DNA from 3 places in the Priestia aryabhattai genome. Region 2 is predicted to be linked to each of the others. Evidence: riboswitches for the same ligand, from Rfam matches in the RefSeq annotation. Region 2 holds a riboswitch; each other region holds the start of a gene.
What was found. A riboswitch is a leader RNA that binds a small molecule or an ion and turns the genes downstream of it on or off. The one in region 2 is predicted to bind cyclic di-AMP.
Positions count from the first base shown of each region.

Region 1: linked by a shared signal. The riboswitch ahead of M3225_RS13325 (APC family permease) and the one ahead of M3225_RS02455 (APC family permease) in region 2 are both predicted to bind cyclic di-AMP.
Region 3: linked by a shared signal. The riboswitch ahead of M3225_RS01505 (potassium channel family protein) and the one ahead of M3225_RS02455 (APC family permease) in region 2 are both predicted to bind cyclic di-AMP.

Region 1 is NZ_JAMBOQ010000003.1:20,339-26,064, forward strand. It holds gene M3225_RS13315 (thiamine pyrophosphate-binding protein) at 1-425, shown strand, start outside; partial or broken gene M3225_RS13320 (YdeI/OmpD-associated family protein) at 913-1,505, shown strand; cyclic di-AMP (ydaO/yuaA leader) riboswitch at 2,563-2,705, shown strand; gene M3225_RS13325 (APC family permease) at 2,837-4,666, shown strand; gene M3225_RS13330 (hypothetical protein) at 5,127-5,480, shown strand; gene M3225_RS13335 (DEAD/DEAH box helicase) at 5,699-5,726, shown strand, end outside.
Region 2 is NZ_JAMBOQ010000001.1:466,711-472,436, forward strand. It holds gene M3225_RS02445 (hypothetical protein) at 1-40, shown strand, start outside; gene M3225_RS02450 (cation diffusion facilitator family transporter) at 109-1,086, opposite strand; gene M3225_RS02455 (APC family permease) at 1,196-3,022, opposite strand; cyclic di-AMP (ydaO/yuaA leader) riboswitch at 3,183-3,323, opposite strand; gene M3225_RS02460 (N-acetylmuramoyl-L-alanine amidase) at 3,515-4,543, opposite strand; gene glnA (type I glutamate--ammonia ligase) at 5,276-5,726, opposite strand, start outside.
Region 3 is NZ_JAMBOQ010000001.1:286,398-292,123, forward strand. It holds gene M3225_RS01500 (TrkH family potassium uptake protein) at 293-1,612, opposite strand; gene M3225_RS01505 (potassium channel family protein) at 1,616-2,275, opposite strand; cyclic di-AMP (ydaO/yuaA leader) riboswitch at 2,400-2,544, opposite strand; gene M3225_RS01510 (carboxymuconolactone decarboxylase family protein) at 2,661-3,119, opposite strand; gene M3225_RS01515 (Lrp/AsnC family transcriptional regulator) at 3,240-3,704, shown strand; gene M3225_RS01520 (hypothetical protein) at 3,933-4,835, opposite strand; gene M3225_RS01525 (S1C family serine protease) at 4,832-5,726, opposite strand, start outside.

The DNA.
Region 1 (5,726 bases), on a different contig from region 2:
TTGATGATGTGTTTGGTACTATGGGACATGCTATTGGTTATGCAATAGGTGCTAAAATAGCTTCACCACAGAAACCTATTGTATGCCTCACTGGCGATGGATGTACACTCATGCATGGTACCGAAATCGCATCAGCTGTAAATGAAGGCGTTGCAGTAGTATTTGTTGTATTTAACAATGGCGGTTTAGATATGGTTGATAAAGGGATGAAACAATGGTTAAATCGCTCGGTTGGAGCCAAGTATAAAGAAAAAACTAATATTAAGAAATTTGCAGAATCATTGGGAGCTATTGCTTATAGGTGTAGAAATAAAAGCGAAATAGAGGATGCTATTAGACAAACGTTGGAATATAAAAATATCCCTTCAGTTATAGAGGTTATGGTTGATCCCAAAGAAATACCACCTATCTTAGATAGGATATAAAGATTCAGGTTCTAGTGTAAAAATACCACGAAAATTTCAAAAGATCTCTAAACCTTTGATATGATAATAACATTATTTGAAAAAGGTTTGTTTTCAGTAGAATAAAGTTTAATTTGTTGTAGCTGAAATTTTATAATGCTGAGCAATAACAAATGTAATTACCTTAAATTTCACACATAAAAACCACTTGCATATCGCAAGTGGTTTCTATTTCTAAGATTACATATATCCATGTGGTGAATCCATTCAAGGAGAGATTTCGCAAGCATGCCAGAACAGTACATAGGGTTAAAGAAAGTTATAAACAGGCAAGTAGATGTCCCTCAACCTCTTTAAACAGACGATCAAATAGAATTAATTAATTTCACGTTGATTGAAGAAGGGCATTTCATAAATTTGGAGAATATTATCACAGTCAAATAATTTGATGATGGACTGTACGGGTGTTAGGGTGACTGATTGAAAAATTGAACAGGAGTGTTCCTTAATGGCAAATAGTAGAACAAATCCTAAAGTTGATGAATTTTTAAGTAAAGCTAAAAAGTGGAAAGAAGAATATGAGACGCTGAGAAACATTGTTCTTGACTGTGAGTTGATTGAAGAATTTAAGTGGATGAATCCTTGCTACACGTTTGAGAAAAAAATATCGTTTTAATACATGGGTTTAAAGAATATTGTGCACTTCTGTTTCCTAAGGGTGCTTTGTTACAGGATTCTCATGGCGTTCTAATCCAACAAACAGAGAATGTACAAGGAGCGCGTCAGATTCGGTTTACCAATGTGCAGGAAATAGTTGAAAAGGAAGCCATCTTGAAAGCTTATATTTATGAGGCCATTGAAGTTGAAAAAGCCGGTTTGAAAGTGAAAGTTAAAAAACCGGAAGAATTGATGATCCCTGAAGAACTTCAACATAAATTTGATGAAATTCCTTCTCTGAAAACATCTTTTGAAGCATTGACTCCAGGACGGCAAAGAGCATATATTCTTTATTTTTCTACAGCTAAACAATCTAAGACTCGAGAAGCAAGGATTGAGAAATATATGGAGAACATTCTCAACGGAAAAGGGTTAAATGATTAGTAGGTTTTATTTAAAACATAGCTAATATAAGAAGCCACTTGTATAAAACAAGTGGCTCTTTGCTACGTTGAATACATTAAAACATTCACGTATCATTCCCGTTACCGTTATAGCATAAATTCTATATTTCTCATTAAATATATGAAATAAAAGGGCTATTAAAACCTTTATAATCATATTTTAAGGCATAAAATACGCATTACAAGACAAGGAGTTCGTATTTCTATATGCTTACTGTTGATATATAAACAATGCCTATTAGAGGGATGTAAATAAAAAATACCCCAAAAAGGGGGCGCTTTTTATGAAATACATACTATACACAAAGGTAATGAGTCGTTAGTAAAAGGATATAGTCAAGCTCCTTTTATATTCATTATTGCATTTTCTCTTTGAAACTATACCCCATAAAAATCAAAAACACTCGTACAGGAGGGTGTTTTTACAACTTTAAACTTGAAAGGAGAAACGATCCGTCAGCAAAGCAAGTTGCCGACCATTCGTAGTTTGTGCCCTTTAATTGTTTTTTATACTATATATCTTTTCATTAATCTTATACCAGCACCCTTCTAAGCCAATAATCTTTTGTCTACCCCTCATAATGGTCTTACATTTCTCTCTTGACTTATTTTCATTACCAATTTTGTAAGCCAATAAGAGATAAAAACGACCCCTACATCGATTACAAAGAAATAAAATAAGTTCATTGGACTTCTAAAGTGGAATAAGTATATATTAGCAATCACAGTCTTTGCTTTTTTTGCTTCCTTTGTGGGGGAAGCATTTTTAAATGGTTAGGAATATATAAATTACTGAAATGGGAACACATTTATTCTGTACCATTTTATATTTTGATTGGAATCTTTGTGAAAATTGTATTGCAAAAATTTATTTCTATTGAGGGAAAATCGAGACATGGAATTTAATTACGTAATCTGTAACAAAAAGATATTATAAAGAAAGTATAGGAAATATTCATTTTAATTGATACCCTCTTTACAAATGTAAAACTCAGGCGTATAGTACCTAACATACATATATGATCTTGCTATTTTCATACCTTTTATCGCTTAATCCACTAAGGAGTGGGGGACCCATTTTTGTGCACTTGCACTTGGGGTGAATCCTTCTAAAAGAAGGTAGGGCTACTCTAAAGGCCCGAATCCGACAGCTAACCTCATCAGCGTTTGGAGAGAAGGTTTGCTTTTATTTGTCCTGGAAAGAACACTAAGCAGAACCTTAGTGTTCTTTTTTGTGTTTTTTTTCTGAGATAGGGAATGATGAGAGTAAACCAATATAGGTAAATGGCAAAGGTTCCAGGAGGAGTTTAGATGAGTTATTCATCCATAAAACGTTTATTAATTGGGAGGCCACTTAAATCAAAGGAGCTAGGTGAACAAAAGTTAAATAAGATCAAGGCCTTAGCTATTCTTTCATCCGATGCACTTTCATCCGTGGCGTACGGCCCAGAACAAGTCCTTATTGTGCTTGCCACAATTGGGATGATAGCATTTTGGTACTCTATCCCAATTGGTATTGGTGTACTTATTCTTTTAACAGCACTTATCCTTTCTTACCGACAAATTATTTATGCCTTTCCAGAAGGTGGTGGCGCTTATGTTGTATCTAAACATAACCTTGGAGAGAATGCAGGGCTTATTGCTGGAGGATCTCTATTAGTAGACTATATTTTAACCGTATCTGTAAGTATTTCATCTGGAACTGATGCGTTAACGTCTGCTTTTCCTGTTCTTCATGACTATAGGGTCATAATCGCTTGCTTATTGGTTATTTTTATTATGGTTTTGAATCTAAGAGGAGTAACGGAATCTGCGTCAGCATTAGCGTATCCTGTTTATTTGTTTGTTCTTGCATTACTTTTATTAATAGGGATAGGAATGTGGAAAGTAGCGACTGGTCAGATCTCTCCTGACATTCATCCTGCCATCGGGACTGCAGTGCCAGGAATCAGCTTATTTTTACTATTACGAGCTTTTTCATCAGGGTGTTCAGCTCTTACAGGCGTAGAAGCTATTTCAAATGCTGTAACAAACTTTAGACAGCCAGCTGCAAGAAATGCGGTTCGTACGCTTGTTGCAATGGGCGTTATTTTAGCTATTCTGTTTTCAGGTGTAATGTTCTTGGCTTATTGGTTTGGAATTGTACCTAAAGCAGAGGAGACGGTTGTTTCACAGCTTGCTTCCCAAGTGTTTGGACGAAATGGTTTCTATTATTTTGTTCAGGGTACAACGGCTTTAATTTTAGTATTAGCTGCTAATACAGGCTTTTCAGCCTTTCCTTTACTGGCTGTTAATTTAGCTGTAGATAAGTATATTCCTCGTATGTTTACGATACGTGGTGATCGTTTAGGCTATTCAAATGGGATTGTGACCCTTGGAATTGCCTCTATTGCGCTCATCATAGCATTTCAAGGTAATACAGAACGGTTAATTCCTTTATATGCCGTTGGAGTATTCATTCCATTTACGCTATCTCAAACAGGCATGATTGTAAAATGGCTAAGAGAAAAACCAGCTGGCTGGCAAGGGAAATTAGTGACTAATTTTATAGGGGCTTTTATTAGCTTCACTGTACTGATTATTTTCTTTACAACAAAATTCTCACAAGTGTGGGCTGTTTTAATCTTCTTACCTCTTATCGTCTATCTGTTTCACCGTATTAAGAACCATTACGTAGAGGTAGGAAAGCAACTTCGCATCAAGCCAGGAGACAAAGAAGCATTAGCACTAGAAGGAAATGTAGTCATTATACCGGTTGCAGGCTTAACAAGGGCTGTCGAGAATTCAATTAACTATGCGAAAATTATTGGAGACACAGTTATTGCGGTCCATGTGGCATTTGACCGTGAAAGTGAAAAGAGAATGGAAGAGATATGGAACGAACGATATCCTGATATACGCTTAGTTACATTCTACTCACAATATCGAAGCTTAGTTGGACCTCTTTTACGCTTTATTGATCGTGTAGAAGAGCGAGCTGATGATAGCCATATGGCTGTCACTGTTTTAATTCCGCAATTTATCACAAGAAAAAGCTGGCATAACGCGTTGCATAACCAATCAAGCTTATTACTAAGAGCACACCTTCTTTACCGGAAAAATGTCATTGTAACCACATTGCCTTATAAATTTAAAAAGTAAAGTGAACAAAAAGCCCATTTACTTAATAAGTTGATGGGCTTTATCTTTCCTATATGAATTGCTAGTCTAACTAACGCGTTTTTTAGTTTCTGATTCCGGTTTGATTAGTAGAGAAGATAAAAATTCATAAATAATTGCAAATACCAAGGGTTGTTTACCCTCCTTCAGTTTATATTTAATTTAGCTTAGATATAACCATAAAAATCAAGATTTAAAAATTATTGGTATTATGTTAATTAGGCATGAAGTTGCATAGCAACATCGTACAGATAGATTATAATAAAAAAAGATAATTTCCCATAGCCCTATTTTAAAAAATTGTTAATTAATTTTTTCCTTTTTTCTCTTTCGTTAGTTGAAGATAGAGGATATAGGAAGAATTCCATATTGTAAATCGTAATCATTGCGTTTATAATAAATGAAACGATGATTTGTTGTAACGATGAAGGGTGGAGCGACGATGAATGAAAAGATGATGGAGGTTTTCGCAAGAAATATTATTGCTTCTCTTTCGATTAACAAACGAATGCTATATCAATTTATTGAAGGAGTCGAAGATCATTTAGCACAAAAGGCTGAGACGAAAGAACAGTTTTTAACACTTCTTAAAGAACAGTCTCCTCATCACCAAGCAGCCAATCGTTTTGGAATGACTATTTTTGAAACGGTTACTTTAATGCACGAAATTGAAGACGAAATTAATGAAAAGTTAGAAAGGAAATTAGATAGATACGAGTGGATAGATTACACGGATTACATTACATATTCAAAACAAGCCATTAATAGTACCCGTTATTACCTTATTATTTCCTAGTTATTTTACTGACTTTTTTATATTGTAGATGTATGAGATGAAAATAAGTTTGACTTCAAAAATGAGTGTATATACAAAAGCCGCTTTTGCATTAGAAGAAAAGCGGCTTTTATGATTTTGAATTTTGAGCGCGTATAGAAGAATTAAAGTATAATGAAACATAGTGCATCGGGTCATGATAAAGATAATCACTAATTTAAAATAAATGAGGGTACAAAATGAATCAAAGAAGTTTTAGTCAATACG
Region 2 (5,726 bases):
TTCACTATGGAATTTATTAAAAGATCGATTTAAAACATAAAAGCTGTTCTCATCAGAAAATACATAATTAAAAAAGAAGGAAGAAAACAACTGTTTTCTTCCTTCTTTTTATTCTTTTTGAAGCTGTAAGTCACTTGGCACCCAGTCAGGAATTCCATCATCTTCATCAAATTCAATAATGACATCCGTTACTCCTTTTTCCTGTAAAATACGATTTTCCAGCCGATCTTTAATATCATCAGCTTCTGCCACTGTTAAAGAAGGATCAATTTCTACTTTTAATTCAACGTGAAGCGCTTCTCCTTCTTTCATCACCATTAATGTTTGAATATCACGCACTTGTACATCTTGCATCACAATTGCGCCAATTTTGATTTCCATTTCTTTATCTGCTTCGCCAAGCGCTCCAGCAGCGTTATCTAAAAATACTCGTCCTACTACAAAAAACATCATAAGACCAATTAAAATAGAAGCAATTCCTTCAGCCTGATGAAAAGGTGTAAACCGTGAAATAAAAACCGCAATTAATGCCAGCACGCCTCCTCCAGTAGCCACAAGATCTTCCATAAAAACAAGCTTGGTTGCTGGCTTTGCTTTCTTTAAATGAACAAAGCTTTGTGTAAAAACATTGACCTCGGCGGTATTCATCCCGACATCGTGCAAAATTTCTTTCATTGCCTTAAATAGGACAAACATCTCAAGCAATACCGAGATGCCAAGTACTGCAATATTTAAAATAAAGCCTGAAGACTTGGTCGGATGAAGGATATGCTGATAGCCTTCTTTAATCGTTTCAAACGCCATAATTCCTACTACAAGAACCGCTCCTAATAGAACGAGATTAACCAATCGGCCGAAACCGTTTGGAAATCGTTTGGACGGGGCTTTTTTACTTAATGCCGAACCTATAAAGACAAAAAACTGATTAGCTGCATCTCCTAAGCTGTGCATCGTTTCAGCAAACATTGCTACATTCCCTGTTAAAGTGAAAGCAATTCCTTTAATAATGGAGATAATGGTATTAACTACAGCGGCCATAATGGCCGATTTATTTCCTTTTCGCAACAATTTAATCAATTCACTCATGCAATCCCTCCGTTTGCGCCTTTGATGAGATTCTATTACGGTTAGTGTATGTGAATTTAAAAATTAAAAACCTCCAACATACAAGTTGGAGGTTTTTAGTCATGTTTCATTATTTTCTAAAACGGTACGGTACAGTTGTAACAATTACATTTTTACGGTAAAGCAAATGTGCTTTTAACAGCAGACTGGACTGATTGTGAAGGATATTTTGCCAACTTTTTTTTGTAATGAATTGTGGAATAACGACCGTAATGGCCATATTATTTTCCCGGGCTTTTTCTTCAGCCATATCGATGAATCGAAACAACGGCCGCACTAGGCTGCGGTATTGAGAATGAAACGTAACAATACGAATATCAGGCTGCCACTTCTCCCACTTCTCTTCCATTCTCTTTTCGCTTTCTCGGTCAAAAGCCACATGCACCGCAATAACGGTATCGCCAATCGTTCTTGCATAATTTAATGAATTTTCTACTACCTTTGTCATTCCTGCTACAGGAACAATGACCACACTTCCTTCAAGCTTTCCAATCTTTTCTCCTTGTTTAATACGAAGCTGCTCTCCTACCGATTCATAATGCGTATGAATTCGATGAAAAATATAGACAATAATCGGCAAGAAAACTAGCACGGACCATACTTGTGAAAACTTCGTTGTAAACAAAATAATTAATACAGTTAATGTAATGAGCGCACCAATTAAGTTGATGGTTAGCTTTCCTTGCCAGCCGGCCGGCTTTTCTCTAAGCCATTTGACAATCATGCCTGTTTGAGAAAGCGTAAATGGAATGAACACCCCAACTGCATAAAGAGGAATTAATTGTTCCGTCGCTCCTTTAAAAGCTACAATTAAGACAATAGAAGCAATTCCAAGCGTCACAATTCCATTTGAATAGCCTAGTCGATCGCCACGAATTTGAAACATTCTTGGCATGTATTTATCAGACGATAAGTTTACAGCCAGCAAAGGGAAAGCTGAAAAGCCCGTATTTGCCGCTAGCACTAGGATTAGAGCTGTTGTGCCTTGAATAAAATAATAAAATCCATTTCTTCCAAACACACTCGATGCAATTTGTGATACAACAGTTTCATCTGCTTTTGGAGAAATTCCAAGCCAATAAGCTAAAAACGTGATTCCAGAAAATAAAACGGCTAGAATACCGCCCATCAGCATTAATGTATGAACAGCATTTTTTGCACCTGGCTCTTTAAAGTTAGGCACCGCATTTGAAATAGCTTCTACACCTGTCAATGCCGAACAGCCTGACGAAAAAGCTTTTAATAATAAAAATAAACTAATACCTGGCACCACTGTACCAAGGGATGTATGAAGCTCAGGTGAAACTTGACCTGTCGCTATTTTAAAGAAGCCCACCGCTATTAACAAAATAAGAGCAATAACAAATAAATAAACCGGATAAGCTAATACAGAAGCGGATTCTGTTACACCTCGTAAATTTAAGACGGTAATAAAAATCACCAGCAAACACGCAATTACTACGTTATAATGATGCAGCGCTGGAAAAGCCGAAGTTAAAGCATCCGTTCCTGCTGAGACGCTCACAGCAACTGTTAAAATATAATCTACTAACAGTGATCCCCCAGCGATAAGCCCAGGATTTTCTCCTAAATTGGTTTTAGAAACAATATAAGCTCCTCCGCCTTGAGGATATGCATAAATAATTTGACGATATGAAAGAATTAAAGCCGTCAGCAGCACCAATACCCCAAGCGCAATTGGAATCGAATACCAATAGGCAAGGACTCCGACTGTTGCAAGTACAATTAAAATCTGTTCTGTTCCATACGCTACTGAAGATAAGGCATCTGATGATAAAATAGCCAGCGCTTTAAGCTTACTAAGCTTTTGATCGCCTAACTCTTTTGTTTTAAGCGGCTTTCCAATCAATAATCTTTTGAGAACTGAATAGTTCACGTAATTTCCCTCCGATAATCGCTTAGCTACATTGCTATTTGTTGCTAAGCTCCGTTACAAGTTCAATAATAAATGGTATTGTCCCTAAAAAATACCTTTTTATGTTAAAAAAGCGCACAAAAAAAACACTAAGGGTTCTCAGCGTTTTTACACAGCTTAAACCTCCTCTCCAAAACGCTTATGGGGTTAGCTGTCGGATTCGGGCTATGAGAGTAGCCCTACCTTTTAAAAAGGATTCACCCCAAGTGACAATGCACAAATTTGGGTCCCCCACTTCTGACGAATTAAGCGATCACAGGCCAATATAATTTTTGGTTAAAGGGTATGATTGATAACATGTTTCTTTCATAACTATCCTTTATTCTTAGATAATATACTCCCGTACAATTGGTTTGTAAAGCATTATTTTACGTAAACAATAAAATAGTGCTTAAGGCGCTTTTAACAGGAAAATAAAAGGCCTTCTGACTGCTTACAGAAGACCTTCTCACTTTAACTTTTTGCTTTTAGAACGGTTGCTAGCTTGTTTTTCGTTTGAAGACCATAAATGCCATCTACATCATAAGGGAGATACACAAGCTGAAAACGTCTTACTGCATCTTTCGTTTGAACTCCATATATTCCGTCTACTGACCCTACTTTAAAATTAACCGCGTTTAATGCTCTCTGAAGCTGTTTCACAGCTTCTCCAGAATCACCTTGTTTTAAAATTCCATTTGGAAGTGGATATTGTTCAGAAGGTGGTGTTGGTGATGGAGTTGGTGAAGTTCCGGAAGGAATAACAATCGTTTTTCCAACTTGTAGTGTTAAAGGATCAGAAAGCCCTGTATTCGCTTCTTGAAGCGCTTGTACTGTTATTCCGTACTTCTGTGCAATACTGTACAGCGTATCTCCTTGCTTGATCGTATACGTTTTTGTACTCGGTTCAGAAGGTGAAGGGTTTGGAATTGGTGTTGGTGTTGGAACTGCACGACGAGGTAAATTTAAATATACGGCAATTCCTTTTGCATACGATTCACCCATGCTTTTTAAAAATGCTGCATTTTGAAGAAGTGCTGCATCTGTCCTGTTATCAATAAATGCAATTTCAGTGAGTACTGCAGGCATATTTGTTAAGCGAAGCACCGCATAATTGGCTGATTTTCGTCCGCGATTCGGATGATTATACGACAGCAGCGTTGGCTGTACTTGGCCGTGTACAATTGATTGAAACGTTTTACTAGCATTGCTAGCGCTTCGATAAACATAATCTTCGTAACCTGTTCCTCCACCAGCATTTACGTGAATAGACATAAATGCATCTGCTCCCCACGAATTAGCTTGAGAAGCGCGCTGAGATAAAGATAAAAAAGTATCTGTGGTACGGGTGGTTTTAATCGTAAAGTCACTGTAAGTGCTATTTAAATAGCTTATTAAATATTGTTGAATTTTTAAAACTAAGTTTTTTTCATATAGTCCGTTCGCTCCAACTGCTCCTGTATCTGCCCCACCATGTCCTGCATCAAGATAGATTTTTTTCATATTACTTGTTCCTCCTTATTGTTAACATATGCGTGAGGGCAAAAAGTGCTACGTATACTAGCCTACTAAGTAGAAAATTACTAAAAAAAGGCCCGCTGTTCAAAGGCAGCGGGTATTCTGCTTTATAGACAGAATATTGAATAGGGATAGCTCTCAAGGAGTGACAGCTATATGCAGAGTGTTGATTCGTTGATTAAATGATAATAATTATCATTTTCATTTAAAGTATACACTAAGAGGGAAGTTTTGTCTATTCTATTATGATAACGGTAGGGTCTATTTAAAAAGCAGTACACCTATGACAATGAGAATAATCCAAATTGGAATGCTTATCAATATTCCTATCACTAAACCTTTAAAGAAATTTCCTTCTTTCATTTTTATTCCATCCCTCTCCAACAGTATTTTCTAACGATACTATGATTAGCTGAAAATTCTCTGAAGTTATACTGAAATACAGTGCAGAGTGAACACATAAACAATCTCACTATCTGTTATACACTACTTTTACTTATAGATTCAATGAGACAAAAAGCTCATCCGTTTTGATTTATGTAAACCAATTCTTTCTTGTATGTAACGAAACAATAAAAAAGCCCACCGTAAATTGTACGACAGGCAGCTTTATTATAAACAAGCTATATATTCAATTTACTTATGCAGAATGTCATTCATTTTGAAAAATAAAAAAGTCTGAGAGAATGTATAAACGATCTCTCAGACTTTTAAAAATTAATATTGGCTCATATATTGGTCACGTTCCCAAGGATGAACTTGTGTACGGAACATATCCCATTCGATTTCTTTCGCTTCAACGAAATGCTCTGCTAAGTGTTCACCTAAAGCAGCAACCATAACTTCGTTTGATTGGAAGCTATCTAAAGCTTGAGCTAGTGTTGCAGGTAAATCTACGATACCTTCTTCAACACGCTCTTCTTTTGTCATTACATAGATATTACGATCGATAGGTTTTGGAGCTTCAAGATTGTTCTTGATTCCATCTAAACCAGCTTTTAACAGAACAGCCATTGCTAAGTATGGGTTAGCAGCTGGGTCTACGCTACGTACCTCAACACGAGTTCCTACGCCACGAGAAGCTGGGATACGGATTAATGGGCTACGGTTGCGTGCAGACCATGCAACATAACAAGGAGCCTCATATCCAGGTACTAGACGCTTATAA
Region 3 (5,726 bases), 180 kb from region 2:
GTATGCAACAGCTTGGCAAAATGTTTAGGACAGCTGTGCGGATTTTTTTACGAGAAAAATCTTCAAAATTCGCTAAAAAAAGTGAATCATATTTTTGTTTCTTTCGTTATATATAATAAGAGATTTTTTACTATAAAAAAAGGGGGTCCTTTGATGCGCCGACATTCCAAATTGCCCAGTATTCTTGTTTTCACCTTCTTTTTACTCATTGCGACCATTTTATGCGTGACATCTTTCATGTCCTGACTCCATGAATAACATAAAAAAATCGCCTCCTTGGAGGCGATTTTTTCTACCCTAGCATAATATCTTCGTTTGGATATCGTACAGCTTCTCGCTTCTGTTTTGATAATGAAAAAGCAAGCGTTAATGGCCCGACTTTTCCTAAACACATAATAAAGATGATGATCACGCGTCCAAAGTATGATAGTTCAGGAGTAGCTCCCATCGATAAACCTACTGTTCCAAACGCAGAAACCACTTCAAACATAATTTTTACAAACGGCAGGTTTTCCGAAATATTTAACAGGAAAATGGCCCCAAACACAAACATAATTGAAATCATCGTAATGGCTAGTGCCTTAAACACGTGAAGAGGAAGAAGGCGTCTCTTTAGCAGCACAATATCTTCCCTGCTTCGTAAAAATGCCCATATAGAAAAGACAATAACCACAAACGTCGTGAGTTTGATACCGCCTCCTGTTGACGCACTTCCTGCACCAATAAACATTAATAAAACCATTAAAAAGACCGTTGCATCATGCAGGTGAGCTAAATCAATTGTATTAAACCCAGCGGTTCTTGTCGTTACCGCTTGAAAATAAGAAGCCCATACTTTGTCTCCTAATGATAAATTTCCGAGCGTATGCGAATTGCCGTACTCTAAGAAGAAAATAAAAAGCATGGCAATCACGTTAATGGCGAACGTGCTGATAATCATAATTTTTGAATGCAGCGTTAGTTTTTTATACGATTTTTTCACCCACATATCAGCAAGGACGGTAAACCCTAACCCACCAATAATGAACAAAAAAGAAATCGTTATGTTAATAATGGGATCTCCTACATACTGAACTAAGTTATCAGACAACAGTCCGAACCCTGCGTTATTAAAAGCCGAAATCGAATGAAACAAGCTAAAGAACAGCCCCTTAGACCATCCGAACTCCGGAACCCAGCGTATCGCTAAAAAGATAAGTGCAACAAACTCAATTAAAAATGAAAAGATAAACAACCTTTTAACTAGCAGCACAACTCCACCGACGCTCGTCTGATTTAATGCCTGCTGAACAAGCATACGCTCTTTAAATCCAATTTTTTTACCTAGCATCATAAAAATCAACACGGCAAATGACATAATGCCAAGACCACCTATTTGAATTAACAGCATAATAATCGTTTGACCGATGACGGTAAAACGCGTGCCCGTATCGACGACGGCTAAGCCGGTTACTGTCATCGCGGAAGTAGACGTAAAAAGAGCATCTACCCACCGGATCGGCTCAGTAGTAGAAAAAGGCATCATCAATAGAAAAGCACCAATAATAATTCCTCCGCCAAAAATAGAAACAAGCAGCTGAGGAGGGGTGAGTTTAATAATTTGTTTTTTCATGATTTAAACTCCTTCTTCTTCAAAACGGTTCAAATCGCGATTATGTCCGATGACAATAAGCATATCTCCTTGTTCGATTCTTTCATGCGCGGTAGGCGAAATCACCATTTCCCCGTCTTTTCGCTGAAAACCGATAATATTGCAGCCGTACTTTGCGCGAATATTTAAATCAAACAGCGTTTTATTATGAAGTTTCTTAGAAGCGACAATTTCAACAATACTGTAGTCCTTTGACAGTTCAATGTAGTCAATGATTTTTTCTGACACCACATGATGAGCAATGCGCTTAGCAATATCGCGCTCGGGATGAATGACTTTGTCCGCTCCTATTTTCTCCAGCACTTTTTGATGATACATATTCACCGCTTTTACCCATACTTGCTTAACGCCCATATCTTTTAAAAGCATCGTTGCGAGCACGCTTGCTTCGATATCATCCCCAAACGAAATAAGAGCATGATCAACATTGCGAATACCTAGCCCTTTTAAGCTAGCTTCATCAATTGCGTTCGCTTGCACAACATATGTAGCTGAGTTGCTATATTTATTTACTACCTCCTGATTGCGGTCAATAGCGAGCACATCCACATCCAAATTAGCAAACTCTTCAACCAAACTGCCTCCAAAACGACCTAATCCCAATACAGCAAACTGTTTTTTCATAATGTATTTATTCCTTTCTTCAACTGCTCTGTGTTCTCTTAGCTTATACTTTTTCTAAAAAATTACATCTTTTTCTTAAAAAAAGCGCAAAAAAACACAGGAAGGCTCCTGTGCTTTTTCACACTCTTCCCCCTCAAAACGCTTGCGAAGTTAGCTGTCGGGTTCGGGTTTTAAGAGTAACCCTACCTTTTTAAGGATTCACCCCAGAGCACAATATGTGCGTAAATAATGGGTCCTCCGCTCCGTAATGGATTAAGCGATTTTTTATTCAAATGTCTATGATCTATTTTCTAGAATAATCAATTTGATTTATGATACGTTTCACTTCACGAAAGCTATCTTACTCCTGTGGATTTTGTCTGTCAAGGTATTTTTAAGGAAGACATCACTTGCGCTGCAAACTGCAAAAATCATATAAATCTAAACTGACAATCAGTTTGTGAAATTGATCAAACAAATTAATAACAGCCAAAAGCTCTAATAGCTGCGTATCACTGTAATATTTCTTTAATTGATTCATCTCAGCATCCGTCAAATCTCTCGGACGCACCCGATATACATCAATAAATCGAAACAGGAGTCGATCTTTTTCTTCAAGCTTTTCTTCTCTTAATACTTTTTGATTAAGCGTCTCATCACCTATATATGACATGCTCATACACGTCTCACAGCCGTTAACACCTGCTAGATAAAGCCTAATTTTTTCCTTTGTCTCTTTTTCTACTATATCGCTCTTCCAAAGCGTGTCGTAAAGCCTATCATACAATCTTTTTACATGTGGAATTAAATTCAGTGCTTTTTCAAAATTTGTTCCCTCTTCGTTTGTTAACAAAACTCTTGCCATTTTTTACTCACTCCTTTTTAATTATTATAGTAAGAAAAATGGAAATTTCAGATAACATATAAAACATTTTATCTGTTATTACTAATCAAATGAAACGTTAATAAGAAAGAAGGTTTTCAATTGAAAATTGATGAAATTGATTTATCGATTTTGCAGGCGCTGCAGCAAAACAGCCGTCTTTCCTTAAGAGAGCTAGGAAAACAAATTAACTTGTCTCCTCCTTCGGTAGCAGAGCGAGTAAGGCAGCTAGAGAGCTTTGGCGTTATAAAAGGGTATACAATCGATATTGATTATGAAAAGCTGCATTTGCCCGTGTCGTGTTTTATTGAAGTAACCATGAAAAACGGAGAGCACGAGCGTTTTAAACGATTTATTTCTCAGTACCCCTATGCTTTATTCTGTGAGCGCATCGCTGGGCAAGCCTGCTTTATTACAAAGCTTCAGCTTCCTCACCTGCACGTACTAGAACAATTTATTAACGAAATTACACCTTATGCCAAAACGATTTCACACATCGCCCTTTCTCACGTGGAGATGTCTCTTGAACTACTGAATCATTTAAAACATAAAAAGCACCTATCATAAACGATAGAAGCTTTTGTTCATCCATTAAATTGTACAGCGTGAAAACACACAAAAAATAACCCTCCAAAGCTGGAGGGTATAAATTTTCCGAATAATGAAAGTTTTACAACTTTATTTTATCAGGTGCTGACATTTCTGTCTACTTAAAAATGTAAAAGAGCTCTCTATTATATAGACAGCTCTTTTACTGCTTGTTTTTTGGAAACAATCAATCTATATAAAAGGGAACTACCTAAGGTGAAAAGTCACGTGAAGCCTTGGCAGTTCATCCTGGATATACCGGTTGATTCCATTCAAAACAAGTTCATTCATCATTTCTTCTTTGACCTCTGATTCCGTTTTTTTATCTTTTTGTTTCAAAATAAGAATATAATAGGCTTTACCCATTTTAATGGGTTCGCTACTCTCTCCGATGTGCTGTTTTTTCAAAATGTCTATAAATGAGGAGGATAGACTTGAAAGCTTTAGATTATCAGCATTCTCTATTTTGCTGATTGTGTGGAGATCAGCAAATTTTTTTTGACCGTCTTGGAGCGATGTTCCCTTCTGCAGTTCAGCCGCAACAGCATCGGCATCATGTAAAGTTGGAAGAGTTAGCTGCGTAAAAGATACGCGCGTTACATTGTTTTCAATACGTTTATAGTAAGCGCTTAGTTTATCAGACGTAATTTGTTTACGGAAGTATTCCTCTAATTTAAACTGATTCGTTAACTGGTTGGTTACATCACTAGAACGAATGTGTAATACTTCATAACCTTGCTTTCGTGTATCCTCGTCATATGAGCGTTTGATTTGCTTCCACATATCCTCGACTTGTTTTTGTACCCTATCGCTTGTCTCTAGATGTGCAATTAAGATTTTTTGCATCACAAGCCGCCGCAACAACTCTTTGCGGTAGCTTGTATCATTTAGCGGAGCATCGGGATTTAAGAACCCTTCAACGGCTAAAAAACGGTTGAATTCAGCTCCTGTCACCTTTCCTCCTTCATACGCTGCCACTTCTTTGGTAGAAGATAGCTGACTAATTTCTACAGAAGGAAACATCGTGTTTGAATGCTTCCCTCCGCATCCTGTCAAAAGTCCGAACGCTGTTAATACTGCTAGCTGCAGCTTTAACGGTGTTGAACTCATCCATTGTTATCCTGCTGCTCTGAAAGCTTCAGAGAAATGGTTTGTTTCTTTCCGTTTCGGTACACGTCTAATTTCACCGTGTCTCCTACTTTGCGTTTTGTGTATAAGTATTGACGTAAATCACTGGATGTTTTAACTTTATTTCCATCGATGGCAACAATCACGTCTTTTGATTGTAAACCTGCATCAGAAGCAGAAGAAAACGGTTCAACTGTCGTTACGACAACTCCTTCAGACGTATCGCTTGTTAGGCCTAGTTGATTTTGTTTTGTTTCGGCTGAAAGCTGACCTACATCTTGAAGACCTACGCCCATATATGGACGGGTTATTTTACCGTTTTTCATCAGCTGTTCAATCGTTGGCTGCACTTCATCACTTGGAAGAGCAAAGCCGATGCCTTCTACATTGTCTTCTGAAATTTTCATACTGTTAATACCTATTACTTCACCGGAAGAATTGATTAAGGCACCACCGCTGTTTCCCGGATTAATAGCCGCATCCGTTTGAATCACGTCTACGTTCCAATTGTCTGAAATAGGAACGGAGCGTTTCGCTGCGCTGACGATACCTTGTGTGACCGTACGCGAGAATTGTTCACCAAGAGGGTTTCCGATTGCAAGAACCGTTTCACCCGCTACTAAATCTGATGATTTCCCGAACTTCGCCACTTGTTCCACATTTTTATCGGACATTTCAAGCACGGCTAAATCCGTTAGCGCATCAGCTCCTACAATTTTAGCTTGTTCTTTTTGACCGTTTGAAAGTGACACTTCTACTTCGCTTGCGCCATCAATAACGTGGTTATTTGTCACAACGTATGCTTTTCCATTTTCTTTTTTAAAAATAACACCTGAACCCGTTCCTGCTTCTTGCGTTTGGGTATCTCCAGAA